DNA from 3 places in the Acinetobacter sp. Li1LvA2 genome. Region 3 is predicted to be linked to each of the others. Evidence: predicted binding sites of a transcription regulator. Region 3 holds the regulator's gene; each other region holds the start of a gene.
The links. The regulator PhoB, encoded in region 3, activates phosphate uptake and scavenging genes when phosphate is short. The targets are predictions, from matches to a motif close to TGTCATNAANCTGTCATAA.

Region 1 (11,144 bases), on a different contig from region 3:
GCATCTGTACTCGATGTTTTCCCAACCCTATTAGAATATGCTCATATTCCAGTACCTCAAGGCCAATACAATGGTCGAACCATTAATACGCCATCAGGGATTTCATGGAAGCCTTTACTTGAAAATAAAACCACTACCATTCGCCCTGCTAATTTCAGCTTTGCTGATGAATTACATGGCAGTAAATATGCAAAACAAGGCGAATGGAAAATTGCCCTTCAAGGACGCCCTGAGTTAGGTACAGAAACTTGGGAGCTATATAACATTGCCACTGATCGTGGAGAAAAGCACAATGTTGCGCAGCTTTACCCAGCAAAAGTTCAAGAACTCTTATCGGTCTATGAAAAGTATACTGAGAAAAATGGTGTGCAGGAATATAACACCAAATGAGATTAAAACCATTTTTAGCGATCACAATCAGCCTGTCTTTTATGACGGGCTGTAGCCAATCTTCAAAAACTTCTGAGTCTTCCTCTTCGACTCAAAAGCCAAATTCTTTAGCCGACTTGGGCTCTATTGAAAAGTGTCAACACTACACAGGACTACCTCAAGGTTGGCTTAAACAGCCAACAGCTGGGATGGTTTTAATTGCCGATGGGCATTTTAATTTTGGTTCTGAAAAAGCCTATCCAGATGAACTGAATTTTGGAAAAAAACAACGAGAAGTCAAAGGATTCTGGATTGATCAGACTGAAGTTACCGTTGCTCAATTTGCAAGTTTCGTAGAAGCAACGGACTATATTACCGATGCCGAAAAACAAAAGCAGGCTGCTGTTTTCTCACCAGATCCTCATCATCCACAGCAATGGTGGCAGCTAAAATCAGGGTATACTTGGAAAACCCCCAATGGCAGTAATGGTGCAGTAGCTACTCCGAATGAACCTGTGCGATATGTAAGTAAAAACGATGCTGAACATTATGCAGTCTGGCTCGGACATGATTTACCAACGGAACTAGAATGGGAATATGCAGCTAAAGCCGATTCAAAAACTGATACACCCTTACATCAAGCGCCTACCGATAAACACCAACATCCACAAGCAAATTACTGGCAAGGTGAATTCCCTTTTCAAAACCTAAATCAAGATCACTTTAAAGATGTGGCACCCGTTGGATGTTTTGCGCCAAACGATTTCAAACTATTTGATACGATTGGAAATGTATGGGAATGGACATCTTCACCGTATCAAGGTGCCCATGACCAACATATGGGAAATTATTCTGATTTAAGACAACAGCAAATTGCGAGTACACAATATGTAATTAAAGGCGGATCTTTTCTATGTGCTCAAAATTATTGTTCGCGTTATCGAAACAGCAGTCGCTACCCTCAGGATTTTGATTTAGCTGCAACGCATGTTGGATTTCGAACTATTTTACGGTCTCCTTAATTTCTTCTTAATTAGACTTATTAAAGATGTTTTTTAACCAAAATTAGATCGAAAAATAATCAAAATGTTTTTATAGTACAAGTGAGAATGATAAAAAAGTGAGAACAAGATGAAAACTTTACTTCTTTGTGCAGCAGCAATTTTCACAATGTCACTATCAGCCTGTGCAGTCCATACACCTGAAGGTAGTATTGTGATTGATCCAGATTCACCTTATCACAATCATCCGGGAGACTTTTGCCCACCAGGACAAGCTAAAAAAGGACGCTGTTAGAACCACTCCATTCTTAAAGTAATTTTGAAGTTACGTTAAAGAAATAGAGTTTGATTAAATGATAAACTGAGTACAAAAATAGTGGGTTCCAACCCAAAAATAGATGGGATGAAACTAGAAAATTATGGTGTAAAAAAATCACCATATCCCCAAGATTTTTAAAAGACAATCTTACGTTGTCTTCTATCTAGTTTCACCCCAATTCTTTCTTATTCCGTCTGACTTCTCTTATCCTTTAAGAAAAAAGTCTAGTTTTTAATCATTTCTGCATCTGTATTATTGATACATTTTGAACATTTTACCTTCAGGTTAAAACTGATGTATTTGCTTAATACAAAATAATCATTTATGTAACGTAAGTCTATAAAAATGTTCTAAAAATGTGAAAAAAATTAAGGCCAAAATGAGATGGATTTATCATAATAAATCACTCTTTCATGTTTCATCACATAAATAATCAATATTATTTTGTCAGTTATTGCCACTCGTTTCCTTTCATTGGCATAGATAATGTATACATCTGTATATTAACCCAGTCGTATAACGAGATATTTTATGTCCAGCACAAGTCAAGTCGAAGGTCTACAATTTCCAGTACACGCCTCAACCAAAAAACAAAGCACGTCTCTTACAGGCCAAGAGATTTTATCAGAGGCTTTATCTGTTGTAGATAATAAAACCGCGCAACAAGTGTTGAATGAAAAAAACTGGCGAAAAAACTACCCTATTTATTTTAAAGCGCTTGTTAAGCAAGGAATTTCAAATAGTAGCAACCCAATTACTATTGCTAAGCAAGGTTTGCATAAAGCTCACCATATTTTTGACTATTACCGTGATAGTAAACATTATCTTTTAAAAGATGCAGTTCATATTGCTTCATCCACACCCCTTCATACAGTAAAACTTAAAGGTGAAAGTGATGCAGCTCCAGAATGGTATGTTCCTTACAAAGGGCAAAAGCTCAGTGGACAAAGCTTACTAGACCAAATTCAAAGTTGGGAAGAGGCCGGTATTATTGAACCAAGTCATGCAAAAGCTTTGCGTGAAGCTACTGCACACCCAGAATGGTTTGATTTATCTGACCGTACCATGGTGTTGTTTGGTGCGGCTTCAGAAGCTGGTCCTCTACCTTGGTTAGCGAAGTGGAAAGCAAATATTATTGCTGTCGACTTACCAAACCCACGTGTCTGGGGCAAAATTTTACATACGATTCAAAAAGGAAACGCAACTCTGATTGCTCCAAGCGTTGAACAAGTTGATTCATCAGCAAAAGTTTCTGAATTAAGAGATAAATTGGGTGCAAATTTATTGACTCAATTACCAGAAATTGCACAGTGGCTAGTTCAGTTTCCACAAAAGTTAGATTTGGCCGCAATCGCCTATTTAGATGGTGAAAAGCATGTTCGTGTATCCATGGCAATGGATAGCATTATGCAATATGTGAGCGAGCATAAGTCTGATACGAGCCTTATGTTTATGTGTACGCCAACCGATGTTTATGCAGTTCCTAAAGAAGTAGCAAAAGCTGCACAACAAAAATTTAAATCACGCACAAAACTACAAAAAATGGCGGTGAAAGGTGTTTCTACACTTTCCTTAAATCGTTTTTTCCAAGCGCCATATCAAGACCTGATTGATTGTGAAAATGGAAAAACTTATGGTATTGCCGACTGTCTAGTGGTTGAACAAGGCCCAAACTATGCTTTGGCAAAACGCATTCAACAATGGCGTGCTATTTTGGCCCGTCATCAAGGGCAACACGTAAGTATTAATATTGCTCCATCTACAACGACTCACTCTGTGACTAAAAATCCATTATTGAAAGCAGCTTTTAATGGTGCAGAGCTTTTTGATGTAGAAGCATTTAGCCCTGAAACGACCAATGCCATTATGGCGGCACTCTGGATTCATGACTTAAGAAATGAGTCTTCTGTGGCAAATCCTGAAACTGAACTAGACCATCCGCTTGAACTCATGATGGAAGGTGCTAATCACGGCGGCTTATGGCGTGTTGCTTATTTAGCAAGAACTGCCCTGCCTTTTGCTGCGATCTATGGCTTTGCAACCGAAAAACTACCTTTTGGAAAATCATCTAGAAAATAATTTGATTAAAGCCCAATTCTAGAATTGGGCTTTTTTCTGAGTTTTTCTATTTATTTTGAAAGTGTGATAGATATTTTTGCATTTCATCAGGTGGCACCATACCGCCTCCTGTCGCCCATACCACATGATTTGCCTGTTTTAATTTATCAGCTGATAGTTGATGTAAAGCCAAATAATCAGGACTCGTCTGAACATAATATGGCCCCATCATTCCTGCCACTGCTGAAGGCTCAAGCTGAATATTTTCAGTTTGATTTAGAAGTGCTATGAGTTCATACAAACGTTCATCGTGAATGGTGTAATAGCCATCAATTAACTGTTGCATAGCACGCCCAACAAAACCTGAAGCACGCCCTACTGCAAGTCCATCTGCGGCGGTTACGTTATCGAGGCCAATGTCATTTACTGAAATCTGATCATGCAAGCCTGTGTGGACACCAAGTAACATGCAAGGCGAATGTGTGGGTTCAGCAAAAATACAATGTACGTGCTCACCAAAAGCCAGTTTTAACCCAAAACTCACCCCACCTGGGCCACCACCGACGCCACACGGCAAATAAACAAATAAGGGATGCTCAGCATCAACTTTAATCTGTTTTTGCTTAAATTGCTGTTTTAGGCGTATTCCTGCAACTGCATAGCCTAAAAATAATGTTTTTGAGTTTTCATCATCAATGAAAAAACAGTGTGGGTCTTGCTCTGCGGCTTTTCTTCCCTCTTCAACCGCTACGCCATAGTCACTGGCATATTCCACAACATTGACGCCTAGTGAACGTAGTTTGTCTTTCTTCCACTGTCTCGCATCAGCCGACATGTGGACTGTGACTCTAAAACCCAGTTTGGCGCTCATAATGCCAATAGAAAGCCCTAAGTTACCTGTAGAACCTACTGCAATTTGATACTTAGAAAAAAACGTTCGAAATGCGTCTTGGTCGAGTTTAGTGTAATCGTCTTCAAACTTGAGAAGCCCTGCCTCAATAGCCAATTTTTCAGCGTGAGCCAAGACTTCATAAATACCACCACGCGCTTTAATTGAACCAGAAATAGGTAAATGACTATCTTTTTTTAGCCAGAATGCTCCACTCAGTTGCACTTTTTGTGTTGAAGAAAGTGCTTGCTGCATTTTCGGAATTTCAACGATATCTGATTCAATTTTTCCATGTTGTGCTTGAGTTTCAGGAAACACTTTTGCTAAATAAGGCGCAAAACGCGCTAGCCTTGCTTCCGCGTCACTTACATCGTCTGCTGTGAGTCCAACTTTTTCTAAAGCTTCTATTAAAGGATAGCGATGAGGTGTAAACCAAAATATCTCTTGATAGGCTTGCAGTGTCTCAATAAGTGGAAATTGCTGTTTTAGCTGATCTATTTGAACCGCATCCATAATCTATCCTGATATCAAAGTTTTAAGCCCAGCTTTTAAAGCTGCTTGATGCTATATAACGACTTGTTAATTTATAATTGAATGTACATGAAAATAGACTGAACTTAAAAAAGAAACAAATAAAAAAGCCACTGTGTACAGTGGCTTTAATGTTTTAAATGCTTTTATACAAACTGTAAGAATAACCAGTACAAACCGCCTGATAAACAGATTGTTGCAGGAAGTGTAAATACCCATGCAGATAAAATTGTTTTAACTGTATTGAAGTTTAAGCCTGATCTATTCGCGACCATGGTACCTGCAACAGCACTATTTAAAACATGTGTTGTTGAAACAGGCATACCTAAACCATCAGCAGCAGCAATTGTACTCATTGCTACAAGCTCAGCAGACATCCCCTGACCATAAGTCATATGATGCTTACCAATACGCTCACCTACAGTCACAACAATACGTTTCCAACCTACCATGGTGCCTAAGCCAAGTGCCAAAGCAACTGCTACTTTCACCCAAGTTGGAATGTATTGTAAGAATGAATCTAAGCTACTACGGTATTCTTTCACAAGTTTTTCTTGTGACTGATCCATTTTTGGTAATGCATTCGCTTTATCCAAACGCTTAAACGAGGTTGTACTTAAATACATGTCATTACGAATTTCGCTAATTGCAGCTTCTGGAATGTCTTTTAAGTTGTTATAGCTAGAAACTCGCTCACCCAAGTGGTCAGTCATGCTTGCCAATGCAGGCACTACTTCTGGAGTTTGCTCTTTAGTTTGAATATATTTAGTCAGAATAACACGCGCTTTTTCATCGGTTAATTCTGGCTGATTTTGATTCAAAAATACGGCAGTTTGAGAAGAAAGCTGATGGAATGATTGAACTTGTTGTGTATCAAGGTTTTTATTTAATGAATAAGCCAACGGCACCAGACCAACCAAAATCAGCATGATGAGACCCATACCTTTTTGACCGTCATTAGAACCATGTGCAAAACTTACACCTGTACAGGTAAAGATTAAAATTGCACGAATGATTGCTGGTGGTGGTTTATTACCTTCTGGCGGTTGGAATAATTCTAATTGGCGTTTAAAAACAGTTTTAACCAACAAGAAAACAATCGCTGCAAAAGCAAAACCAATTAAAGGCGAAAATAATAATGCCTTACCGACTTTAATCACCTGATCCATATCAACACCACTGGTGGTTACGCCAGTCGATGCACTCAACAGATGGTTCATAATGCCCACACCCAAGATTGAACCAATCAAGGTATGAGAACTAGAAGCAGGAATACCCAAGAACCAAGTACCTAAGTTCCAGAGAATTGCAGCAATAAGGAGCGCAAAAACCATTGCGAAGCCTGCACCGCTACCCATGTTCATAATCAGTTCAACAGGCAACAATGCAATAATGCCGTAAGCGACTGCGCCGCTTGCAACCATTACCCCAAGAAAATTACAAAAACCTGCCCACATGACTGCAACTGGTGCAGGTAAAGCATTGGTGTAAATCACTGTTGCCACTGCATTTGCAGTATCGTGGAAGCCATTTACAAACTCAAAGCCTAAAGCAATCAAGAGTGCAGTAGATAAAAGGATAACCGAATAAAGACTCAAAGGTGGTACATGTGCTAAATCAGCACTCACCTGAAATCCAATATAAATAAGTGTTGCAACAATAATCGTCAGAAACACCGGCATAAAAAACTTAGGTGTCGGGACATGCACATTCGTCGATTTGACTTGCAGGTTTGCCGCAAGTTTTGAATCCGAAACAGGGGGTAGATTAGAATTCATGCAGACGGTAAGAGGATAAAAAAATCCTCTGTATTCTTAAATTAAATTATGACAATTATATGACAAAGCAGCGCCTGATGAAGTCAATTTTTCATATTTTGACCTCATTTGATGCACCTTTCCTCTATAAAATTTATTTTTTTATTAAAATACAATAATTTAAATCACTTTACATCTTCCTTATTTATGACTATTTTTAAAGCAAAAATATATAAAAAATCACTCGAATGCTTGTTTTTTAAACAGCACAATTGTCATAAAACGGAATATTGGAGATGAAATATTTCAATATCATGATCATTTTATGAATATTTGATGAAAAAACAGTCTTCATTTGTCATAAAAGCCGTTTTTCTAATGAATCTATTACAAGTGAATGATGGGTCGTTATAGCTCATCAAATGCGCAACTATTCTGTTACAATAGCGCCGCATTTTTAAATTTGTACAATATCGGGGTTTTCTATGTCCACGCTTGCCACCCTAAAAGCGCTTCTTGCCAAACGCATTCTGATTATTGATGGTGCGATGGGTACCATGATTCAACGCCATAAACTAGAAGAAGCCGACTACCGTGGTGAGCGTTTTGCCGATTGGGCACATGACTTAAAAGGTAACAATGACCTTCTTGTGCTAACTCAACCCGAAATCATTCAAGGTATTCATGAAGCTTATCTTGATGCAGGCGCAGACATTATTGAAACCAACAGCTTTAACGGCACGCGTGTTTCAATGTCTGACTACCACATGGAAGATCTTGTTTCAGAGATTAACCGTGAAGCAGCACGTTTAGCTAAAGCAGCTTGTGAAAAATATTCAACTCCAGATAAACCGCGTTTTGTGGCAGGTGTACTCGGTCCAACATCGCGTACCTGTTCAATTTCACCGAATGTAAATGACCCTGCTTTTCGTAACATTACTTTTGATGAACTAAAAGAAAACTATATTGAGGCAACTCATGCGCTGATTGAAGGCGGTGCAGATATCATTCTGATTGAAACCGTTTTTGATACATTAAACTGTAAAGCTGCAATTTTTGCGGTGAAAGAAGTCTTTAAGCAAATTGGTCATGAATTACCACTCATGATTTCAGGGACCATTACCGATGCCTCAGGTCGTACCTTAACAGGTCAAACTGCCGAAGCGTTCTGGAACTCTGTACGTCATGGTGACTTACTTTCAATTGGTTTCAACTGTGCCCTTGGTGCAGATGCGATGCGCCCTCACGTTAAAACCGTATCTGATGTTGCTGATACGTTCATTTCTGCTCATCCAAATGCTGGTTTACCAAACGCTTTTGGTGAATATGATGAAACACCAGAACAAACTGCTGCCTTCTTAAAAGAATTTGCAGAAAGTGGTTTAATCAATATTACCGGCGGTTGCTGTGGTACGACACCAGACCATATTCGTGCTATTGCAAATGCTGTAAAAGACATTGCACCACGTCAAATTCCTGAAACTAAGCCAGCTTGCCGCTTAAGTGGTTTAGAACCATTTAATATTTATGATGACTCATTGTTCGTTAACGTGGGTGAACGTACTAACGTTACTGGTTCAAAAAAATTCTTACGCTTAATTCGTGAAGAAAACTTTGCCGAAGCTTTAGAAGTTGCACAGCAACAAGTGGAAGCTGGTGCTCAGATTATCGACATTAATATGGATGAAGGGATGCTCGATTCGCAAAATGCGATGGTACATTTCCTAAACCTTGTGGCATCTGAGCCAGATATTTCACGTGTGCCAATCATGATTGACTCATCAAAATGGGAAATCATTGAAGCAGGCTTAAAATGTGTACAAGGTAAACCTGTTGTTAACTCGATTTCGTTAAAAGAAGGTTATGACGAGTTTGTCGAAAAAGCTCGCCTGTGTCGACAATATGGTGCTGCAATTATTGTGATGGCCTTTGATGAAACTGGTCAGGCCGACACTGCTGAGCGTAAACGCGAAATCTGTAAACGTTCTTATGACGTTTTGGTTAACGATGTAGGCTTCCCTGCTGAAGATATTATTTTTGACCCGAACGTGTTTGCGGTGGCAACTGGTATTGAAGAACACAATAACTATGGCGTCGATTTTATTGAAGCCACAGGTTGGATTAAACAGAACTTACCTCATGCCATGATTTCTGGCGGTGTATCGAACGTTTCGTTCTCGTTCCGTGGAAATGAGCCTGTTCGTGAAGCGATTCACTCTGTGTTCTTGTACCATGCCATTAAACAAGGCATGACTATGGGTATTGTAAATGCTGGTCAAATGGCCATTTATGACGATATTCCAAAAGAACTCAAAGATGCAGTTGAAGATGTTGTTTTAAACCAGAACCAAGGTGAATCTGGTCAACTTGCGACCGAAAAACTACTTGAAGTGGCTGAAAAGTTCCGTGGACATAGTGGTGCTCAACGCGAAGCAGAAAACCTTGAATGGCGTAACGAACCTGTAGAAAAACGTCTTGAATACGCATTAGTCAAAGGTATTACCACATACATCGATGAAGATACCGAAGAAGCCCGTCTAAAAGCCAAACGTCCTTTAGATGTAATCGAAGGCGCTTTAATGGATGGTATGAACGTTGTTGGTGACTTGTTCGGTTCAGGCAAAATGTTCTTACCACAGGTTGTGAAATCTGCACGTGTTATGAAGCAAGCTGTGGCTTGGCTCAACCCGTACATTGAAGCTGAAAAAACAGGTAGCCAATCTAAAGGTAAAGTCCTGATGGCAACGGTTAAGGGCGACGTGCACGATATTGGTAAAAATATTGTGGGTGTTGTACTGGGCTGTAATGGTTACGACATTGTTGACCTTGGCGTGATGGTGCCTTGCGAGAAAATCCTGCAAACTGCAATTGATGAGAAATGTGACATCATCGGTTTGTCAGGTCTGATCACACCGTCTTTAGATGAGATGGTATTCGTTGCGAAAGAAATGCAACGTAAAGGCTTTAACATTCCTTTATTAATTGGTGGCGCAACAACTTCAAAAGCACACACAGCAGTAAAAATTGATCCTCAGTATCAAAACGATGCGGTGATTTATGTTGCCGATGCTTCGCGTGCTGTAGGTGTTGCAACGACCCTCCTTTCGAAAGAAATGCGTGGAAACTTTATTGCAGAGCACCGTGCTGAATATGTCAAAATTCGTGAGCGCTTAGCCAACAAACAGCCGAAAGCTGCCAAATTGACTTATAGCGAGTCAGTTGAAAACGGTTTTAAAATTGACGAAAGCTATGTACCACCAAAACCAAATCTTTTGGGAACACAAGTTTTAACGAACTACCCACTTGCTACACTCGTAGAATATTTTGACTGGACACCATTCTTTATTTCTTGGAGCTTGGCGGGTAAATTCCCGAAAATTTTAGAAGATGAAGTGGTTGGTGAAGCTGCAACAGATTTGTACAACCAAGCTCAAGCAATGTTGAAAGATATTATCGACAACAACCTTTTTGATGCACGTGCTGTATTTGGTATGTTCCCCGCTCAGCGCACTGATGCGGACACCGTCAGCGTATTTGATGAAGCGGGTCAAAATGTTACGCATACTTTTGAACACTTACGTCAACAATCTGACAAAGTGACGGGTAAACCAAACTTGTCTTTGGCAGATTACATTCGCGCTGACCGTGAACAACAGGACTACTTAGGCGGATTCACTGTATCGATTTTTGGTGCAGAAGAATTGGCAAATGAATACAAAGCCAAAGGTGATGACTACTCTGCAATTTTAGTTCAATCACTAGCTGACCGTTTTGCCGAAGCTTTTGCAGAACATTTACATGAACGTATTCGTAAAGAGTTCTGGGGCTATAAAGCGGATGAACAGCTCAGCAATGAAGAACTGATTAAAGAGAAATATGTCGGTATTCGCCCTGCACCAGGTTACCCTGCTTGCCCAGAGCACTCTGAAAAAGCAGTGTTGTTCGACTGGTTAGACTCTACCAACAAAATTGGTACTAAACTGACTGAACACTTTGCAATGATGCCACCATCTTCTGTAAGTGGTTTCTATTATTCTCATCCACAAAGTGAATACTTTAACGTAGGTAAAATCTCTCAAGACCAACTTGAAGATTATGCAAAACGTAAAGGTTGGACACTGGATGAAGCGAAGCGTTGGTTAGGACCGAATTTAGATGATTCGATTGCTTAAGTTATTAAATAACCCTGTTTAAAAAAGAGGGCGTGAAGGAAATTCCAT
Region 2 (11,144 bases), on a different contig from region 3:
AATTTAATAAGAAGGCCAATAAGATGAATAAAAAACTGATTGCCGTCGTCTTGGTTGTTATAGCTGTGGTTATCATCGGGTTTTGGGCATGGAAATATAACAATAAGAATCAAAAAGATAATATATTAACTTTATATGGAAATGTTGATATTCGCCAAGTTTCACTTGCATTTGAACAGTCTGGTCGTATAGAGAAACTATTAGTTCAGGAGGGTGATAAAGTTAAAGCTGGTCAAGTACTAGCGGCTCTTAATACCAATGCACTAGAGATTCAGGCAAAACAAGCTCAAGCACAACTTAAAGCTCAACAAGAGGCAATTGTTAAACAAGATGTGGGAGCTCGCCCAGAAGAAATTAGTCAAGCAAAAGCACAACTTGCATCTGCCCAAGCTGAGCTTGATAAAACCAACAAAAACTTGCAACGCTTACAAATTTTGGTAAGTAGTACGGATGGTCGGGCAATTAGCCAACAAGAGCTAGACTATGCTAAAAGTAATAAAGATAGTGCCGAAGCAGCGGTCCGTGAAAGACAAGCTAATTTAGAATTAATAATTAAGGGTGCTCGACAAGAAGATCGTGAAGCGACCAAAGCACAGTATGAAGTAACCAAAGCTAATTTAGATCTAATTAACTATAACCTTACTCAAGCTGAATTAAAGTCTCCTGTAAATGCAGTGGTACGAGCTCGGTTACAAGAAGTTGGCGATATGACAACTGCGCAAAAGGCCGTTTATACATTGGCTTTAACCGATCCCAAATGGATTCGTGTGTATGTAAACGAACAAGATTTAAGTTCTATCAAGATGGGGGGCACGGCCCAAGTTATTCGTGATTCTGATCCTAATCAGCCTATTAATGGAAAAATTGGCTATATATCTTCAGTGGCTGAGTTCACCCCTAAAACAGTACAGACCGAAGAGATTAGAACAACATTGGTTTATGAGATTAGGGTCTATGTAAATGATCCGAATGATCAATTGAAAATGGGCCAACCTGTGACTGTAAAAGTGCCACTTGCTTCAGGTGAGAAAGCTCATGACTGATGAAAAAGCAGTGGTTCAAGTTAAAAATTTGTTCATGACTTTTAAGGCTGAGAATAAAAAGACAGCAGATATTAGTGTAATTGTTGATTTGAATATGCAAATTAACAAAGGAGAGCTTACCGCTTTAGTTGGTCCAGATGGTTCGGGAAAAACAACCTTATTAAGGTTAATTGCAGGACTATATAAAGCCACTTCGGGTTCATTAAATGTACTCGGAGTTGATGTGAGTAAAAATCCGCAAGTTATACAAGACCGCATTAGTTATATGCCACAACGTTTTGGACTATATGAAGATTTAAGCGTACAGGAAAATTTAGATTTATATGCCGACTTACACGGCGTTTCAAAGGATGTACGGGAGCAAAGGTTTAAGCGGTTATTGGAAATAACGGATCTTACTCAATTCACTCAACGCCTAGCAGGCCAACTTTCTGGTGGGATGAAACAAAAACTAGGGCTGGCATGTACTTTAGTTCGTTCCCCAGAATTGCTCTTACTTGACGAGCCTAGTGTTGGAGTGGACCCTTTATCAAGACGGGATTTGTGGATCATTATTGAACAACTTGTTGAAGAAGAAAACTTAAGTGTAATTATAAGTACTGCTTATATGGATGAAGCAGAAAAATGTGCCCAAGTTTATATTATGCATGAGGGAAAAATTTTAAAACAAGGTTCACCTGAACAATTAAAAGAAATAGTAAGTGGACAAACATGGAATATAAAACCTTCAGAGCAGATTAAGGCTCGGACCTTGCAAGCTCAGTTACTTGATAACGATGTAGAGATTATTGATGCTGTTCCAAAGGGTGCACAAGTGAACTTTATTAGTCGTCAAAAAGAGCTATCAGCCGATATTTTACCTGAAGGGCTAAAAGCAAATACGCGACCACCTGAACTTGAAGATGTGTTTATGCTGCTGTTGCAGCAGGCTCAAAAGCAACCAAAACATATACCTATTTCTGAGCAAGCTTTTCAATTAGAACAAAACAATAATTTAAAAACAGAGCAACCTATCATTGTAGTTAAAGATTTAGTCCGAACTTTTGGAGATTTTACTGCAGTTGCCAATACATCATTTACTGTACAACGCGGTGAAATATTTGGATTACTTGGACCAAATGGCGCGGGTAAAACGACAACTTTTCGAATGTTGTGTGGATTGCTACCAGCAAGTAGCGGGTATTTGGAAGTTGCTGGTAAAAATTTACGGACAGCTCGTGCTGAGGCAAGAGCAAAAGTAGGTTACGTCTCTCAAAAATTTGCACTGTATAACAATTTAACTGTCTTAGAAAACTTGAAGTTTTTTGGTGGAGCATATGGGTTATCTGGCAAAAAACTAAATCAACAAATTGATAAAGCCTTACAGCAATACGATTTAAAGCCTCATAGTAAAAGTGGTGATTTACCGGGTGGGTATAAACAACGGCTATCTATGGCTGCTGCACTATTACATGGACCAGAAATTTTATTTTTAGACGAACCCACGAGTGGAATTGACCCGTTTGCACGGCGATCATTTTGGTACAGCATTGGTGAACTGGCAAATCAGGGCATTACCATCATTATTACGACGCATTTTATGGAGGAGGCAGAATATTGTGACCGCATTGCCATACAAGATGCTGGAAAGTTATTGGCCTTAGGGTCTCCCCAACAAGTCCGTAAATTGGCAAGTAAAGATAAACATATTGCTGACATGAATGAGGCTTTTATAGCAATTGTGGAACAAGCACGCGCGTTAAGGCACGCTGGTTAGGAGGTCTACATGAGCTTTGGATTTTGGAATCGGCTGACAGCATTAGTTCGTAAAGAAACTAAGCAGCTCATTCGTGATAAAAGCAGCCTCGGGATTGGTCTGGTTTTGCCTGTTATTTTAATTCTGCTGTTTGGTTATGGACTTTCTTTTGACTTAAATCAGGCCCGAGTCGGCGTTGTTGTTGATCAGTCTTCACCGCAGATCAATCAGGCTTTAGCTGGTTTAAATGGCTCACGATATTTAACAAGTCAAGAGTTTCATAATTTGCCTGAAGCAGAGCAGGCCATTCGAGATGGCGAAATTGATGCCATTTTGCATTTTCCTTCAGATTTTGCCAGTCAGGCACAGCAAGGTAATGCCAAGGTTCAACTATTATTAAATGGGACATATACCACCATAGCAACAGCCTTAGAAGGTTATGTTGCAGGTGCTTTAGCTACCGCACCGTCTATACAGTTTGACCGTAGCCCAATATTAGCAACGTCAAGCGCCGTTAATATTGAACAAAGAATATGGTTTAACGAATCTGGTAACAGTACTTGGTTTTTAGTCCCTGGCTTAATGGTGCTCATTTTAACTTTAATTGGTGCATTTTTAACTGGTTTACTTATTGCCCGTGAAAGGGAAAGGGGAACTCTAGAAGCTTTATTTGTTACGCCTGTACGGCCATTTGAAATTGTATTAGCAAAACTGATTCCCTATGTGGTGGTCGGCATGGTTGATATCGTGATCTGTATTGTTGCTGCATATTTTATTTTTGAAGTGCCTATGCGCGGTTCATTATTCTCAATTTTATCTGCTTCATTTCTCTATTTAATCGTCTCGTTATTACTTGGTTTAACTATATCAGGCTTTGCTCAAAGTCAGTTTCAGGCGAGTCAAATTGCCTTATTGGCAAGTTTTATGCCTGCACTTATGCTTTCTGGATTTGTTTTTGATACCCGTAACTTACCTTTGGTTGTACAAATTATTAGCCAGTTACTACCGGCTACACATTTTATGATTTTAATTAAAACCTTATTTATGGGAGGTGATGATTGGAAGTTATGGTTTAAAGAATGCGGTTTTCTGTTGGGATATATCGTTGTTTTGATATGTGCTGTGAACTTTTCACTGAAAAAACGGTTGAGATAAAGTTATGTGGCAGCAACTAATCGCTTGGTTAAAACATTTAAGTTTTTTGGTTAAAAAAGAATTCTTAACCATTTTTAGTGACCCTGCAAATAGAGTTATTTTATTTGTACCAGCCCTCATGCAAGCACTTTTGTTTGGTTATGCTGCTACTTATGATGTTAACCATGTCGATTATGCAATTTTAAACCAGAGCAATGGGCAGGTCTCACATGAACTCATCTCAAAACTAGATAGCTCTGGTATTTTTAAGCGTGTTGCAACACTTGAATATACTGGTCAAATCAAACAGGTTATTGATAGCCGTCAGGCATTGGTTGTAATTACGATTCCTTCTGACTTCGAGAGCAAATTAAATAATAACCAGAGCTCTCCTGTACAGGTCATTGTTGATGGCAGGAACTCATCAACCGCCGTCGTGGTAGGTTCATATCTAAATAAAATTATTGGTCAGTTTAATCAGCAAAAATTTAACTCAGCTTTGCCCATTAGCCTTGAAACAAGAACATGGTATAACCCAAATCAAGAGTCTCGATGGAGCTTAATGCCTTCATTAATTGCAGCATTAAGTATGATGCAAACATTACTTTTATCCGCTTTATCAGTCGCGCGTGAACGTGAGCAAGGTACATTTGATCAGTTATTAGTGACCCCGTATACACCATTACAAATTATGATTGGTAAGGCCTTACCGCCAATTTTTGTAGGGCTGATGCAGTCAACTATTATTTTATTGATTATTTTGTTCTGGTTTAAAATTCCCATGAATGGCTCTATTGGGCTGCTTTATTTTGGTTTATTGAGCTTTAATGTGGCTGTAGTGGGTGTGGGCTTATCTATTTCAGCATTATCTTTAAATATGCAACAAGCCATGCTTTTTACGTTTTTATTGATTATGCCTTTAATGTTGCTTTCGGGTTTACTTACACCAGTAGAAAACATGCCGGAAGCATTACAAATAGCAACGTACGCAAATCCATTGAGGTTTGGAATTAACTTGGTACAACGAGTTTATTTGGAAGGTGCAGGCTTTGCACAAGTCAAATTCAACTTTATTCCAATGATCATACTTGGACTGGTCACTTTACCTTTGGCAGCTTGGCTATTTAGAAACAGATTATCTTAATTAAAAAGCCCCATTTTAGGGGCTTTAAAACTTATTTAAGCACGTACGATCAGCTCGTAACCCGTATATTTACGGATATTAATAACACCAATATCAAAGATTAAATATTGCCCTTTAATACCTTGTAATACACCACGAATTTTTGGTGTTTTATCTAGGTTTAGAGACTTAATTTTTTCAGGATATTGTTCAACTGGATAAACAAACTCACGTGGCAATTCATCTTCTAATAATTCAACAGTTTCGTTAAATTCAAGATTTTGGCTAAATTCCTCACGAATAGTTTGAATTTTAGGTGCAAACTCTTCGATTAACTGATCACGTTGTTCAACCATATTTAAAGGTTCAGCTTCGCCTTTAAGGAGTTTGCGCCAATCAGTTTTGTCAGCAACTAAAGAACCAAACATAGTTTCAAGTTGACCAGATAAACGGCGTGATCCAACCTTTAAAATAGGTAGGGCTTGGGTTGCCCCTTGATCTAACCAACGACCTGGCATATGACTAACGCGAGTAATACCCACTTTTAAAGCACTCGAATTTGCCAAATACACAATATGCGGTTGGAAACAAACATTGTGTGCAAAATCATCTTCACGACATGTACCTAAATGATAGTGGCATGTTTCAGGTTTCATAATGCATAGGTCACATTCTGCTTTAGTTTTAAAGCATTTAAAGCAGTGGCCTTGAGAATAAGACTTTGGTGTTTTAGTGCCACAAGAAGTGCAATAAATATTACCTGTCCATTCGATTTCTAGTTCTTGTCCTAAATTAAAAGGAAGATCAATTTCTGAACGGTCTAATACAAATTTGTATTCAACATTTGCCTTGGTTGTCTGTTGATCAGTTACACTAGCATCTTTTAGGCCTGCATGCATTTTATGGCAAATGCCTTGTAGTTCCATAAAGTTTAAACTCACATCTTTCAATTAAGGGTTGCAGTTATGGCTGAACAAAATGTCATCACTTCTATGCTAGACGATTTATCAAACGAACAGCCCATTCATACTGCACTTTGTATTGGCCAGAAAATTGACCAGAATAACGCAATTCAATGGCACTATTTTACCGTAACTGAGCTTTTAAGTCTGCCTTTTACTCAGCGTTATGATTTGGGTTTTGTATTGTTTGATACAGATGAAATGCAGAACATAACTGAAGTACAAAAATCACAATTATTAGTGAAGCTAAGAGATTTATTAGCAAAACGAATTGTTGTGGTAAGTAAACGCAGTGATGAAAAGTTATTACGCTCTTTAGGTTTTACGCAACTCATTGATAAAACTTCACATGATAGTGATTTTGCTTTATGGCAATTTAACATCTTGACCTATAAGCATGTTCCAGATTGGTTTAATTCAAAGTTTTGGGCGAACCCGGAAAACTGGAATAAATTTCGCTGGTAAGAGACCACGAAATCTCTTTCAAAATTTAACAATTTGGCTTTTGCTGTCTTAACAAGAATCCGCGTATGCTCATGTGTAAACCATACATAAGAGTTTTACATGACAAATTTAAGCAACATTGTAGAAATTTTGGCTCAGCAGGCTTTAGGTGGGAACCAGCAAGCATCAGGTCAAGGTGGTTTAGGTGGAATTTTAGGTTCAGTACTCGGACAAATGGGGGGCAATACTTCTTCTGGCACACAAGGTGGTCTTGGAGGAGTACTAGGTTCTGTATTAGGTCAAGTGACTGGAAATAATAATAACGCACCTCAAGCAGGTGGTGGCGTACAAAGTTTATTAATTGCAGTTGTACCTTTAATCTTAGGTTGGGTTCAACAACAAGGTGGTTTGCAGGCTGCTTTAGAAAAGTTAAAAGGTGCGGGTTTAGGTAATCAAGTTCAAAGCTGGGTTGATCCAAATCAAAGTAATAGTGAAGTTCCTACCCAGCAATTACAAAGTCTATTTAACCCAGCAGATATTGAGCAAGTTGCCCAGCAGGCTCAAGCGCCAAAAGAGCAAGTTTACGGTGCAATTGCTTCAGTCTTACCTCAAGTCATTGACTCATTAACACCTCAGGGTGATAGTACCGATCATCAGGAAGCAAACCAAGACATTCAAAACGTTATGAATCTTGTAAGTGGTTTTTTAAAGTAAGCTACAAAGTTAAAAAAGCCGATATTTTTATATCGGCTTTTTTAAACTGAACAATAAAATAAAAGGGCGGTAGCCCTTTTATTTTAGATATGAATCAAAGATAACTAATTAGAAGTTATATTCGATACCAGTACCTACAACAGTTTGCTTGTCGTCATCATTCAACCAGTCACGTTTTTGTTGAGCAACGATGCCGTAGAAGCGAGCTTGTTTGTTGATTTGGTAATCGAGACCTAAACCGTACAAGTCGATTTTACGATCTGCTTGACCACTTACTTGTGTTTCAGCTGAAGCATATTCTGCTTTCACTTTAAGTTTAGTGTTAGGAATTTTATAAGCAGCTGTTACTGCATATGCTTGTTCCTCTAAACCACGGTAAGCTTTACCAGCTTTATCGATTGAACCATCAGATTTATATGATTGACCATATGCAGTCAATTCATCAGTAGGTTCAGCATGTTGCCATAAAGCACCTACAACAAAACCTGATTTTGCGATGTCATAAGAACCAGTTACACGGTAAGCATCTGTATAAACATCTTTCAGACCGTAAGCAGCATATTTACCTTTAATACCAAAGTCACCAGCGGCAGCTACTGCTAAGCCAAGGTCTTTGTTTTCATAGCCAAGTGCAGTAGACACAGAGTCAAAGCTGTCATTCTTGCTGTCTTTACCAGTTTCACCTTGTTTGCTGTCAGAGGTGCTTTCACCAGTCTGAGCCATAATGTTGAAAGTTAAACCAGCTAATAATTTAGGGTCTAGTTCAAAACCAACTACGTTATCTAAGCGGTTTTCACCGTACATGATATTGGTAATATCTAAACGTGTATCGTCATTAAAGATGTCTTGGTTACCACCAGCAGCAGTCTTAAAGTAAGAGTCGTATTTACCTACTTTTAAAGTACCAACACCTTCAGTTTTTAAACCGATGAAACGGTTACGAGCGCTCAGGTCAGTATCAGAACCTGAACCATCAGTAGAAATTGCCCATTCAGCTAAATAAACAGCAGATAACTTGTCAGTTAATTTCTCTTCGCCTTTTACCCCAATGCGAGAAGAGTTTGAGTTAACTTCGGTAACATCACTTTTACCATCGAAATTTTTATTATCAACTTGGTTAATAGAAACATTTAGTTTGCCATACAAAGTTGGCGCTGCTTGCACCGCGTTTATGCTCAAAGTTGCAACTGCGGCAGCGAGTAGCAATTTCTTCATTGAGATTTCTCCAAAAGGTATTTAAAAATGGCGTATGCCTAGTTAACTATTTATTTTGTAGTTGACTTATGTACAAAAAGTTACAAAAGCTCACCAACTTGCTAAGCAGTATCGGTAAACTTTGTGACAAGGGCGTGAAAAATAAATGACAGTTTTATGACGATTAAAATTTAGAAATAAATTAATTATTTTAGGTTTTTATAGTTTTTAGACGAAAAAAAGCGGAGTAAAAACTCCGCTTTAATAGATTAAAAATCAAAGAGCTGCTTTAATTTTCTCAGCTAAAGCTTTGATTTTTTCTTGATCGCCTAACTCTACAGCATGTCTTCCAAGTTGATGCACATTTGTAGGAATAAGGTGAAAATGAACATGCGGCACAGTTTGTCCTGCCGCTGCTCCAGAAAGTTGCATCAAGACGATACCTTCCAAATTGAGAGCTTTTTCCATTGCTTTCGCAATTTTCTGAACAATTTGAATGGTATATGCAGCTGCTTCTGGGGGTAAATCAAGTAGCGTTACAGCAGGTGTTTTTGGAATAACTAATGTATGACCATCGGCTTGAGGCATAATATCCATAAAAGCTAGAACTTGATCATCTTCATAGATTTTTATCGCTGGAAGTTCATTGCGTAAAATTTTTGCGAAGATATTTTGATCATCGTATGCCATGTATTATTCCTTTAAAATTATTTACATTTCAATTCTTTCTGACGCTCTTTAATAGCATCAAGACGTTGTTGCTCTTTGTCAGAAAACTTTGGTTTTGTCGTATGACAGTTTTCATTACCATATTTTTCTTTAGCATCAGGATCTTTGAAACAAAAGCCTTTTGATGCATAAATCAAATTATAGTCGTCTTGCAATTTCTGACATTCTTGCTCAGGCGTTGCAGCTTGAACGCTTAAACCAGCAATGCTCACCATGCCAGTAAAGACTGCAACCATAAATTTATTCATGAGCGTTTCCTCAGTTAAAGGTATGAACCTGTACTCAATATAAGGTTTATTACCAATATTTCAATGATTATTAATTACTCAAATGTCATTTTGGGTGATAATTTGTTCATAGAATAAATAAAAACATTAGATATCAATAATTTATAAAAATCAAATAAAAACATAAACTTAAGATAAATTATATATATTTTTTTAGAATTTGATTCTTTTTAATTCACTTTTAACTTTTATTGAAGATATAAAAATATGCTGCTGATTGAGGTCATCGGATATAAAACTTTTAGAAAAAGATGAGATCTTATAGCCTTTTCATTTGCTAAATAGACAAATGAAGTTTGAAATTAGGTCAATGAAAAAGGGGATGAGCAATGACATTATCAAAAACACAAAACGTGATAATTATCACAGTTTGTGTTTTTAGGATTAAGTGGAATTCACTGGGCCCATTTTAATTTAGACGGAAATGGGCTTTTTCTTTTAAGCTGTAAAATATAAGCACGTTAAAAGTAATCTTATTTTACACTTCAATTGAAAGATGTATTGATTTTGCATGTTTTAACTTCTATTATATTGTCCTTAAATTGCTGCGTTTGATAGTTTTTTATTTTTGTAACCCATTTCTAAAATTGAGATGGGTTTTTTTTATTTAAGTTATTTCGAAATATATTAATTTAGCCCCATTCTTACGAGTTATATTTGGCCATATTTTTAATTAGTGTGATACGTTTCGCATGCAACTTTCACTTTTACTATTGTGGTTACTTTTTAGTCTAACCTACTTACATATAGCAATGTTATATTCATCATACTTCCTTAAAGGATCTGATGATTCATCGGAGACAAGATTAAAAGGAAATAGAGAATGTCACAGTTTTTACTCGTTGCTGAAAGCATTTATAAAAAATCTGAAGAAGAAAAGCTTTTCTCAGAAGATATTATTGAACACTTGAATCGCTTAGTTAGTATGATCCGACAAGAGATAAAAGATACTTCATATAAATTAAAATATAACTTTATTGATTTTGAAGAATGTTTAAATAAGCCAGCAAATGAATGTTCAGCTAAACTCGATATCAGTTTAATGCCAACATATAAAAATAAAGGAGAATATATTATGTGGTTGGCTAGTTTTATTGAAAAGATTACTTTGGGAGGAAGAGAAAAGTTTCCACCACTTGCTAATACTTTGCTTCCCAGCTGTATGCTTGCCAACCCTTATTCAGCAAAAATGAAACAAGCTAAGGTTATATCCGAGAAAAGTGCGCAAATGATTGTAAACTATTTTAACTCCTCCGATTATAAAAAGGTTAATAAAACACCTGCTTAGTGTAAAAAATAATAATCTTTCAAATACTTAATGCTTTTATAAAGAAAATTTTTCGTAATGAATGACATGAGTTTGCTATGTTTGAGGTTTCATACTATTCATTATTGAGCCTATTAAAATTAAGTTTAATAGGCAGTCCTCTAAAAGATTAAATTTACTCTAATGTAATCTTTGTCCATGCTTCATACATTTTAACTGCCGCAGAGAAGTCACTGTTGTCTTCAGCAGTTAAATGAGCAGCTTGGATTAAACTTTGTGTTAATGACAAAAGCGGGGCAGGAAGCTTTGCTTGCTGGACTAAATCCAAAGCAATTCCTGTGTCTTTGGCAAGAAGAGGCAAGCCAAAGGTTACTGGAAATTCGCGACTCAATACACGCTGTGGAAAGATAGTCTCTGTCACCAGACTTTTACCACTTGAAGCGTTAATACACTCTAAAGCTTCGTTCAAGCTTACCCCATGCGCTTTTAAAGCACTGAAACCTTCTGCAACA
Region 3 (11,144 bases):
TTATCGTAAATTAAAAATTGATACCAAAACTAAGATGCTGACTTTTAGCGATGGTCTTAATTTGCCAAAAGCATGGGAATTACATCAATACTTTAAAGATCGTTTTCAGGTGAGTTTTGGTATTGGAACTAATTTGACTAATGATATGGGACAAAAGCCGCTCAATATTGTGTTGAAACTTGTTGAATGTAATGGCCAGTCGGTTGCGAAAATCTCTGATAGTCCCGGTAAAACCATGACTGATAACGATACTTTCTTGGCTTATTTACGTCAGGTTTTTGAAATCGAAGAACTTGAAGAAGTGGTTTAAGTAATAAATAGTCTCTCTATTTTGTATTTTTAAAAGTGAGAATGCTGATATCTGATTTTCTGCTAAAGAGTTGCAGAAAATCAGAGTTTGTTAGATATATGCTTATGCTAAGATTGGAAATAAGCTGGTATAAAAAGTAACCATGACGATGACACCTCCAGATTTTAAACTCGATTTATTAATAGAAGCAGAAGAGTTAGTGCCTTATTTAGGCAATGAATATATTCGCGTTGTAGATTTGAGCCGTGCATCGGTTTATGAACAACTCCATGTCCCTCATGCCATTCATTTACAGCCGAAATGGTTGGTGGCTCAAGATGAAGAAGCTACTGGCATTTTGCCAGATGAAGCGGGCTTACAGGCACTTATTGAAAAATTGAATATTTCACCTAATCATCATGTCGTGGTTTATGATGATGAAGGCGGAGCATGGGCTGGGCGTTTAATCTGGAATTTGCATTGCTTAGGATTCACTCGTACCAGTTTAATTAATGGCGGTATCCATGCATGGTTAGGAGCAGGGTTGCCAACTACAGCAGAAGTCGAAAAAGTTTCTCCTGTTGCAGACTTAATTCAGATTGATTTATCGCATGCTGCTCAGTTCCGAGTGAACTATGAGGAGCTGCGCAAACAAGTTGAGCAAGAAAATGTGCAATTGTGGGATTGCCGCACGAGTGATGAATATAGTGGGATCCGTTTAGCGGCGCGACGCGGCGGTCACATTCCAAATGCCCTCCATTTTGAATGGAGTACTGCACTTAATCGTGAAAATCATCTAAAATTGCATCCGCTTGAACGCACGCGGCAGCGCCTTGAACAACTGGGGTTTGATTTACATCAACCTGTAGTTGTGTACTGCCAGTCACATCACCGTTCCGGTTTGGCCTATATTTTGGCTAGGCTCTTGGGCTGGGAAGCCAAAGCCTATGATGGTGCGTGGAGTGAATGGGGCAATCGCCTCGATAGTCCTATTATTACTGGAGAATCACCGTCGTGAGTTTCACATCTCGATTAAAAAAAGAATTATTTATTAAGGCACAAAACCTTGTACCACAGCATCAATTAAGCCGTGTGGTAGGTAAAGTTGCTGCGAGTGAAAATCCAGTTGTGAAAACTGCTGTTATTCATGCATTTAAAACCAAATATGGGATTGATCTATCGATTGCTGAACAAGGCAATGCACTAAAATATAAATCTTTTAATGACTTTTTTACTCGTGCTTTAAAAGATGGCGTGCGTCTCGTTGACGAAAATGCAGATAGTATTGTGTCACCTGCTGATGGTGCTATTTCTCAAATTGGTAAGATCACTGCGGGTGAAGTATTTCAAGCAAAAGGCCAAAGCTTTTCTGTAGAGAAACTCATTGGCGACCCACAACTTGCTCAGCCGTTTCAAGAAGGCGAGTTTGCGACAGTCTATCTATCTCCACGCGATTACCACCGTGTTCATATGCCTTTTGCAGGTACATTAACTGAAACTTTGTATGTACCAGGTGAGCTATTTTCGGTAAATCAGGTGACTGCTGAAAATGTACCGGGACTATTTGCCCGTAATGAACGCATGGTGTGTTTGTTTGATACTGAACTTGGCCGTATGGCTGTTGTGTTAGTGGGTGCAATGATTGTTGCTGGTATTGAAACTGTTGCAACAGGTAAAGTGAAACCTTCAGGTCGTATCGAATTACAGCATCATCAATTAAAGCTAGAGAAAGGTGCTGAGCTTGGACGTTTTTATTTAGGTTCTACTGCGGTTATTTTATTTGAAAAAGATAAGATCGAATGGGAACAACGCTTTAAAGCTGAGTCTGTGGTTGTAATGGGCGAGCGCATGGGACATACAGTTTAGTAAATGATATAACCCCTATAAGATAAGTAAACCCTGACTTTAATTATTCAGGGTTTATTTTTTTGATTTAAATTATATAAAAGTAAAATATATAACTGTGTTTATATTTATATTATATAAATATATAATTATTATTGAGTGATCTGAAATAAGACATTATAGAAGCTAGTCCATAAATATGTGTCTGAAGAGAGCAAAAATATTAATATGATTGAAAATTAATAAATAAAAATAGAAAGAAATATTTAAGTTAGACTTAAGTTGTAATTTTAATTCTATTTGAAGATAAGTTGTTAAATCTAAAAAAATTATTTAATTTTATAAATATGATGTGCTTTTTAGATATTGCACAACCTTTAGCCTTGGCACAATGCTTGCTAACTATTCAGGACCTTACTGTAATTTTCATATTTTTTAGGTTCTGAAATCATGTTAAAAGTTAAACGCCTTACAGCTTCGGTTTTATCTGTACTTTGTATTTCACTCACTCATGCCAATGATTTTAAAGTTTTAAATCAAATTTCAAAACAGCCTACTCAACTTCAAAGTGGCGAATATAAAGGTAATTATTACGTTCCATCTACTTTAAATACTATTACATGGGGCTATTTACCGAATCGGGATGCTAAACCCGTGCTTACTGTTCCTTCGGATAGTGTTGTGACATTTGATACGGTTTCTCATGAAGGTTTGCTTGAAGACCAAGGGCGTAATGCTGAAAAGTTCTTTCAATCGAAAGGTGTCAAATCTAATGAAATATTGGAAGATGCAAAAACAATTACGCAGTCAAATTTAAAGCATGATTTTCATAAAGATGGGCCACATATTGTGACAGGTCCTGTTGCAATTGAAGGCGCACAGCCCGGTGATATTTTGAAAGTTGAGGTACTTAAAGTTGAGCCGCGTGTACCTTACGGTGTTATTTCAAATCGACATGGTAAAGGTGCGTTAGTGGGGGAATTTCCTAAAAAAGCAAAGCAAGAAAATGCATCGGCTGAGCATCCTGAACGCTATGGAAATGTCTCAATTTTCACACCAATTGAAAAAAATGCTAAAGGTGAGTACGAAGGTGTATTAAAAACAGAATCGGGTAAATCAATACGTTTCCCGCTGTATCCTTTTATGGGAATTATGGGGGTAGCAGCCAATACTTCTGAGCCTGTTCACTCTGTACCCCCTGCAATGTATGGTGGAAATATTGATATTAATGAACTAGGTGCAGGTTCAACAGCTTATTATCCTGTTCAGGTCAAAGGCGCATTATTCTATACGGGTGATAGCCATTTCGCGCAAGGGGATGGTGAAGTAGCATTAACGGCACTAGAAGCTTCAGCCCGCGCAACACTAAAATTTACCTTGCTCAAAGCAGGTAAAGATAAAATACCGGGCAAAGAGCTAAAACAACCTTTAGCTGAAAATGCTGAGTTTTGGATTACACCGGGTCTTGATGAAGATCTAGATGAAGCGATGAAAAAGTCTACCCGTGAAGCCATTCGTTTCTTAAACCAAGAATACGGTATTGATGAAGCAACGGCTTATGCGTATTTAAGTGCCGCAACTGATTTTGAAGTTTCACAAGTTGTAGATAAAACCAAAGGTATTCATGCAAAAATCAGAAAAGCTGATTTTAAAGAGTTTGAGAGCAAATAATTAAGTAAACCAAGCTTGGTATTTAAAATATTAAATACCAAGTTAAATTCATTTCAACTATCAATAAGTTTTATATATTTTATAATTGAGTATAATAAATATCACACATATTTATTAGTATAAAATCTAATGCACTCACTTCCGAACGCTCTACTTTATATTGCTGCATTATTAACATTCTGTGCCGCATTACTTCATTTTGTTTGTGTGTTCTGGGGGGTAAATGGTTTTCGGTTTTTAGGGGCCGGGAAAAGTATTGTTCAGATGGTCGAAAGAGGGCATTGGTATCCTAATTTTACAGCTATAGCTGTGGGATTAATTCTAACGGTATGTGCTACTTATGCTTTCTTTGCAGCAAAGGGAATAGAGCTATTACCATTTACTAAACTTATTTTGTCGCTTGTTGCAGCGGTTTTTCTTATCCGTGGTCTGGCTTTTCCATGGTTAAAGTCAAAATTTGTCGGTAATAGTGATTTATTTTGGTATATCAGTTCAGCCTTTTGTCTCATATTGGGAAGTTTATATGCCGTTGGAGTATATTTAATTTGAAATGAATATATTCTAGGTGAACTAGAGTGAATAATTTTAAAAAAGAAAAGGGAGCTACGCTCCCTTTTCTAATTATTTTGTCCAACCATATTTTTTGAAAATAGTATGACCTTGCTGAGACGATAAGAACTCTACAAAACGTTTAGCCTCAGCGTCTTTTAAACTATGTTTGGTTAAGGCAATATCTGTATCACGATAGACAACCAGCTCTGGTTCAATAGGTATAATTTGTCCAACATCTGGGTTACTAACTCCCCAAATATTAAAAACTAACCAAGCATCATAGCTACTATTTTCTTCCCAGTTTTTCTTGGCAATACCTGTATTGGCTGCATAGGTGGCAATATTTTTTCGAACAGATTTGGTTAATTGAATATTGCCAGTTCTACCCGCAATATCCTCCCACATACCTACCTGACCTGCACCATGAGTAACTAAAACTTTAATATTGGGTTTAGCTAGATCTTTAAATCCTTTAATATTTTTAGGATTTCCTTTGCGTACTAAAATCGCTGCTGGGCGTAAATATAAAGGTTCCACCGAGTCTTTTATAATTTGCTCAGAAAAAGCATTTTCGAAATCAGACATCATGGCTTCAGAACCACTATATATAACATCCACATCTAGTTTCGCTTTGTCATACCATTGAGAAGTTGGACCAGAAGTCACATGGACTGCTATCCCCGTTTTATTGCTGAATTGTTTGGCGGCTTCTTTCATGGCAGGTGCTGGCCCACCAGGACCATACACTTCTACGTCTGCAAAACTATGGATAGGTAGAGAACCGAGAATAAGACAAATCAGATAGGGTATAAATTTATATTGTTTTGACATTTTAATCGCTATAGTAATTAAGAAAATATCAGCATATATTTTTTATTATTGAAATTGGATTAATTTTTGCAACGATATTTATAATACATTTCTTTAAAATATATTCTAATTAGATTTTAAGTGTTTATATATAAATGTAAATTATTTTGAGTTAAATATAAATATAGAAGATTTTATGGTAATTTATATTTTATAAATTAATTATTTAAATAGATGTAATGTAAATAATAGAGGAGTAATCCCTTGATTAAAAAAAGTAATTCTTTTTTAAAAATTTTATTTAGCAGCGCTTGTTTGGTGTCTGGTTCTGCTATGGCTGTTCCCATTACAGATTTGGGTAAGCAAATTGTGAGCGACAAACCGGGTTCAATACTGTCTCTAGAACGGCAAGATGTGACAGATTTATTTCCTCATGCTGATCAGCGTTTGTTAGTTAATTATCGTAGTCGAGGGATTAAGGGCGAGCCCATTGTGGCATCCGCTTTTATTTTATTACCAAAAGGCACTCCGCCAAAAAATGGTTGGCCGATACTGGCTTGGGCGCATGGCACGACTGGAGTTGCTGATACTTGTGCACCTTCGGGTGATTATGTTGGCGGCCCCGTTCATTCATACCAAGAAGTTGCTTCTAAAGCTTTAGATGGTTGGCTTGCACGTGGCTATGCAGTTGTTGCACCTGATTATCAGGGTTTAGGTACACCGGGTGGGCATCCTTACATGAATGCAAAGAGCCAGCTTCATACGGTGGTTGATGCAGTGCGGGCATTACATATGCTCAAGCCTAAGAGTTTTAATAAACAGTGGTTGGTGATGGGGCACAGTCAAGGCGGAGCTGCGGCAATTGCAGTGTCTGCTTATGGTCAAAAAGATGCGCCTGAACTGGATTTAAAAGGGGCAATCGCTCTTGCACCAGGCGGCTATCAATATGAAGGTATTGCAGAATATGTGCAGAGTAATCCAAACCCAGAACCAAGTGTGGCAGCATTTTTCCCGATTGTTTTATTAGGAGCACAAGCAGCAGAACCAAGTATTGTTCCTGAGAATTTAGTCAGTCCAGAAATGAACACAGTGCTGACTCAAGCGCGCAGTCGTTGTTTATCTGAACTTCAATCTGATTTGAAGAAATCTCCTTCTAGCATATTTCGAACTGATGCAGATTTAAAACCTCTTTTGGCTTATCTAAAACAACAGTCCATTGAAAATATGGTGCCTACCGTGCCATTAATGATTGTTCAAGGTTCTAAAGATCATTTAGTCGACCCTAGAGGCACATCTGCTTATTATCAGCAGCTATGTAAATTAAAAAAACCAACTATATATCAAACGATTGATGGTGGAGATCACCGCGATGCATTACGCCAGAGCAATACGTTTGCCACTAACTTTTTAAACGTAATAGAGAAAAACCAGAGCAAATCGTATTGCTCTAATTTTAAGTAAATTAGTTTAACTAATACAAAAAAGCCGACTTTTCATAAGTCGGCTTTTTATATGTACAAAGGATAATTTTAGGTCATGTTATATAGTCTTTCTTTCGGAAAAACTGCGGTAAATGTTGATCCTTCATTTTCTTTAGACTGTACATCTAAATACGCGCCGTGTTGCATCAGCACGTGTTTTACAATCGCAAGACCTAAACCTGTACCACCTGTTTGACGACTACGGTCACTGTCAACACGATAGAAGCGTTCAGTTAGTCGTGGTAAATGTTTAGGGTTAATCCCAATGCCTGTGTCTTGTACACTAAAGTACGCATGTTCACCATCGTCGTGCCAGCCAATGGTAATGGTTCCACCTTTAGGTGTGTACTTGATAGCATTGGTAATTAAGTTACTAAATGCACTAGCAATTTCCATGTCAGAACCAATCAGGTCGCAGTGGCTATCAATATGTAAATTGAGCGTGTGTCCATAATCGGCATTGTAGGCCTGAGCATCGTCAAAGAGTTGACTCATTAAACTCGGCATTTCAATAATCTGATTCTTTGCAATTTTTTTATTATTTTCTAAATTCGATAATAGTAGTAAGTCATTCACCAAAGCATTCATACGCTTGGTTTGCGACTGCATCTGATCAAACGCACGTTTCCAGCGCGGACTAATATCTTCCTGATCGGTAAATGTCTCGATATAACCACTCAGTACAGTTAATGGTGTACGAAGTTCATGAGAAATATTATCGACGAAGTCTTTACGCATTTGTTCAAGGTTGTGCATACGAGTCACATCGTATGCCACCAATAAGCGACTTTCTCCACCAAATCTTGTGAGTTTAACCTGTACATATCGGTCATCATCAAAATTTGAGTGAAGCTTAATCCCATCGGGTGCCTGATCAATATTGTTAAAATATTCAATAAAGGTTGGCTGACGTAAAATCGTTAATAGATTTCGGCCGCGGTCGAGAGGACTGATTCCTAACAAACGTTCGGCAGCAGGGTTCCACCACTCGATTTGATGTTGGTCATCAATTAAAACAACGGCTTCAGCAAGCGCAACCAAAGATGATTGTGCACGGTCGATTAAACCGACCATTTCGGCCTGTACAATTCGTTCTTGGCGCTGAGCGCGATAGACATTAAATAATAATGCCCCCCAAATCCCATTAAGATTTGGAGGAACGTCATAAGGTTTATTCGCAATCCAGTCATTGACCAGATATAAAGAACGCAACTGGAGTGTAAAAAACACCACGAAGGCGATAAAAATACAGCTCCAGAAATACCCAACGCCTAAACCGACTAAACCGGCAATAATTAGAAAAAATAATAAGAGCCGTAAATCTTGTTTGGCAAACGTCCATAAACTACTGTAGCGAGAAAGCTTTTGTTCACGTACCTGTTCGGGGACGGGGTAGGGTTCATACATAAATCTTGGTTAACCTGCGGCTAAATCTGCACGTGTTGAGAAACGGTAGCCAGTTCCACGCACAGTCTGAACAAATCGGTCAACACCAAAAGGTTCTAAAACTTTACGCAAACGGCGAATGTGCACATCGATAGTGCGGTCTTCGATATATACATTACCGCCCCACACTTGATCGAGCAACTGGGCACGTGTATATGCACGCTCTGGATGGGTCATAAAAAATGCAAGTAAGCGATATTCAGTTGGACCCATATCTAAAATGCTGTTGCCAAAGCTAACACGCTGGCTTACAGGATCAAGAATTAAGCCATTGGCATCAATGGTTTTTTCGCCACTTAATGCATTAGCACGACGCAGAACTGCCTTGATACGTGAAACCAGTTCACGTGTTGAAAAAGGCTTAGTCATGTAGTCATCTGCACCTGCGTCAAGACCTTGTACTTTGTGGTCTTCTTCTCCGCGAGCAGTCAACATAATCACTGGAATTTCTGCTAAGTTCTCATCGCGTTTTAAGCGGCGACATAAATCGACACCACTTACGCCTCCAGGTAACATCCAATCAAGCAAGATAAGCGCCGGACGTTGGTCGACGATAATTTGATGAGCCTGTTTGGCATCTTCTGCCTGTAAACACTGAAAGCCTGCCATGTCCAAAGAAGTATGGATCATTTCGCGAATAGGAAGCTCATCATCGACAATTAAAATATAGTCATCTTTCACAGCGCAATATCCTATAGATTTAACGGTGAACCGTTTTGTAGTTATGACAGGCTTATTACAAAGATTAATTATGACAATTTCATTGCAGAAAAGTCTATAAAATTAAATTTAGCAATAATTTGTGACAAAACCAAGGCAAAGGTATGACCAAATTGTGACATGAAGACTTTAATTTTCTTAAAATCATTCAATAGCTTATAACTTGAATGGCTTAGCTGGTTTTGCACATTTATGTCTGTCAAAAAACTTTAATATTATTTTGAAACTTGCGCTAATAAAGATAAGAAAACGATACGGCATGCGGTTAAAACCTGCTCAAGAGACTGTTCAAACCCTCCCATGACCCATCGAATCGCAATTTGAGTGACGTATCCATTCAAACCAGTTGCGATTAAAGAAAGCTCATTTTCGTGGTGTTGAATTTGCGGCATGGTCAGCATAACAAAGGCTTGAATCATGCGATCAAATTGCGCAAGTGTTTCTTGAATAGTGGCCTGATTATGTAACTCTTGTACCAAAACTGCGTCGACATAGACAATACGAGCTAATCTTGGGTCGTCTTTTAATGTTGTCAGCAGTGCTCGCAATCCTGCATCGACCATTTTTTCTGGATCGGGGGTAGCTTTAATCACGGCTTGCATTAAGTTCTGCTGTAATTCTTCAATCATTTTTAAAAAGATGGTTTGGAATAAATCTTCACTCTTTTTAAATGATTCATAAAAATAACGTTCTGTGAGTTTTGCCTCTTGGCATACATCTTTTACCGTCACGGAAAAAAAACCGAGTGTTCCGTAGGTCGCAATACCTGCTTCAATCAATTTTTCACGGCGCGCCTCTTTACGTTCAGATAGAGATAACCCTTTGAACTGACGTTCTTTACTCACACTTTTTGTTTTCTTTTTACTGGTTGAGTCGTTAGTCGCCATAAATAAGTCGTTTCCTAAAGAATGGTTTCCTAATTTATAGGTTTTGGCCAAATATGCTCACTATGATAAAGCTCTCAGAAGAATTGTGCCATTCTATCTGAAATTACAGTGTACTATATTGACAATGGGTATTGTCAAAATTATATTGAAGATGTCTGAACTGCACATGCAATGAACCGGTTGTGCAAATATCGAAAAACAAAGGATGGACAATGAAAAATTTTAAAAACAAAGTCGCTGCAATTACGGGCGCAGGTTCTGGCATTGGGCGACAGCTAGCAATTCTTTTGGCAAAACAGGGCTGCCATCTTTCGTTGAGTGATATTAATGAAAAAGGATTACAACAAACTGTCGAGCTTTTAAAACCGTACAGCAATATTACGGTTACCACCAAAAAACTTGATGTGTCTGACCGTGAAGCGGTAAAGCAGTGGGCACAAGAAACTGTACAAGATCACGGTTCTGTTAACCTAATTTTTAACAATGCTGGTGTCGCGTTAGGCTCAACTGTTGAAGGTGCAACCTACGAAGATTTAGAGTGGATTGTTGGGATTAACTTCTGGGGTGTGGTGTACGGAACTAAAGAGTTTTTACCGTTCATTAAGCAAACTCAAGATGGCCATATTATTAACATCTCGAGCCTATTTGGTCTGACTGCTCAACCGACTCAATCTGGTTATAACGCGACTAAATTTGCTGTACGTGGTTTTACTGAATCATTACGCCAAGAGTTAGATATTGAAAAAAGTGGCGTAAGCTCATTGTGCGTACATCCGGGCGGAATCCGCACCAATATTGCTAAAGCTGCAAAAATGAGTGATAGCTTGAATAGTTTGGGTATGGATCCGACGAAATCAATTCAAAACTTTGACAAGCTACTACGTACCCCACCTGAAGAAGCAGCTCGTCAAATTTTACAAGCGGTATTAAAAAATAAACGCCGTTTATTGATTGGTAGTGATGCAAAAATTCTTGATGCATTCCAGCGTTTATTCCCAACAGGATATCAACGTGCTTCAACCATTGTGACCAAATTAATGAAATAATTTTTTAACGAAAAAAAGCCATCAAATGATGGCTTTTTTTATGTGACTTGGATGGTTCTAAATAAGAACTTTGATCTTCTTTTTCTTCCAGATAAATTGGTAATACAGGCCTTGGATAATACATAAACTGACGAATGCCAAGGCATAGGCAACCCAGATGCCTTTAAGCCCCCATATTGAGCTAAACCAATAAGCACATGGAATTTCAATAAATAAAATAGCAGAGATGTTTAACAACATTGGAACAGTCACGGTTCCGCTGGCACGCATGATCGATGCAAAAATGGCACCTGCACCAAAAAACAAAATTGCCCAAAGTACAATAAATAAAAGTTGCTGCCCTAACACCACTACAGTTGGGTCGGTAATAAACAAAGCCATTAAATATTTTGAAAAT

Region 1: the regulator PhoB is predicted to act here: its motif matches at 6,992-7,010, upstream of ACS604_RS14450 (inorganic phosphate transporter).
Region 2: the regulator PhoB is predicted to act here: its motif matches at 8,514-8,532, upstream of ACS604_RS02135 (porin).

What each region holds. Positions count from the first base shown of each region.
Region 1 covers NZ_JBSICF010000007.1:119,135-130,278, forward strand. The annotation lists gene ACS604_RS14425 (arylsulfatase) at 1-390, shown strand, start outside; gene ACS604_RS14430 (SUMF1/EgtB/PvdO family nonheme iron enzyme) at 387-1,391, shown strand; gene ACS604_RS14435 (hypothetical protein) at 1,501-1,665, shown strand; gene ACS604_RS14440 (hypothetical protein) at 2,221-3,768, shown strand; gene ACS604_RS14445 (D-serine ammonia-lyase) at 3,815-5,149, opposite strand; gene ACS604_RS14450 (inorganic phosphate transporter) at 5,314-6,945, opposite strand; gene metH (methionine synthase) at 7,410-11,096, shown strand.
Region 2 covers NZ_JBSICF010000001.1:469,322-480,465, reverse strand. The annotation lists gene ACS604_RS02170 (HlyD family secretion protein) at 24-1,043, shown strand; gene ACS604_RS02165 (ATP-binding cassette domain-containing protein) at 1,036-2,799, shown strand; gene ACS604_RS02160 (ABC transporter permease) at 2,809-3,933, shown strand; gene ACS604_RS02155 (ABC transporter permease) at 3,938-5,056, shown strand; gene ACS604_RS02150 (DUF2797 domain-containing protein) at 5,092-5,961, opposite strand; gene ACS604_RS02145 (DUF6231 family protein) at 6,001-6,462, shown strand; gene ACS604_RS02140 (YidB family protein) at 6,562-7,155, shown strand; gene ACS604_RS02135 (porin) at 7,264-8,370, opposite strand; gene ACS604_RS02130 (HIT family protein) at 8,626-9,039, opposite strand; gene ACS604_RS02125 (YARHG domain-containing protein) at 9,057-9,326, opposite strand; gene ACS604_RS02120 (hypothetical protein) at 10,189-10,653, shown strand; gene ACS604_RS02115 (NAD(P)-dependent oxidoreductase) at 10,808-11,144, opposite strand, start outside.
Region 3 covers NZ_JBSICF010000003.1:382,225-393,368, reverse strand. The annotation lists gene pncB (nicotinate phosphoribosyltransferase) at 1-310, shown strand, start outside; gene ACS604_RS09145 (sulfurtransferase) at 459-1,307, shown strand; gene asd (archaetidylserine decarboxylase) at 1,304-2,155, shown strand; gene ACS604_RS09135 (acetamidase/formamidase family protein) at 2,585-3,805, shown strand; gene ACS604_RS09130 (hypothetical protein) at 3,935-4,354, shown strand; gene ACS604_RS09125 (AcfC family putative adhesin) at 4,427-5,188, opposite strand; gene ACS604_RS09120 (alpha/beta fold hydrolase) at 5,432-6,628, shown strand; gene phoR (phosphate regulon sensor histidine kinase PhoR) at 6,697-8,055, opposite strand; gene phoB (phosphate regulon transcriptional regulator PhoB) at 8,065-8,775, opposite strand; gene ACS604_RS09105 (TetR/AcrR family transcriptional regulator) at 9,030-9,701, opposite strand; gene ACS604_RS09100 (SDR family NAD(P)-dependent oxidoreductase) at 9,914-10,747, shown strand; gene ACS604_RS09095 (MATE family efflux transporter) at 10,805-11,144, opposite strand, start outside.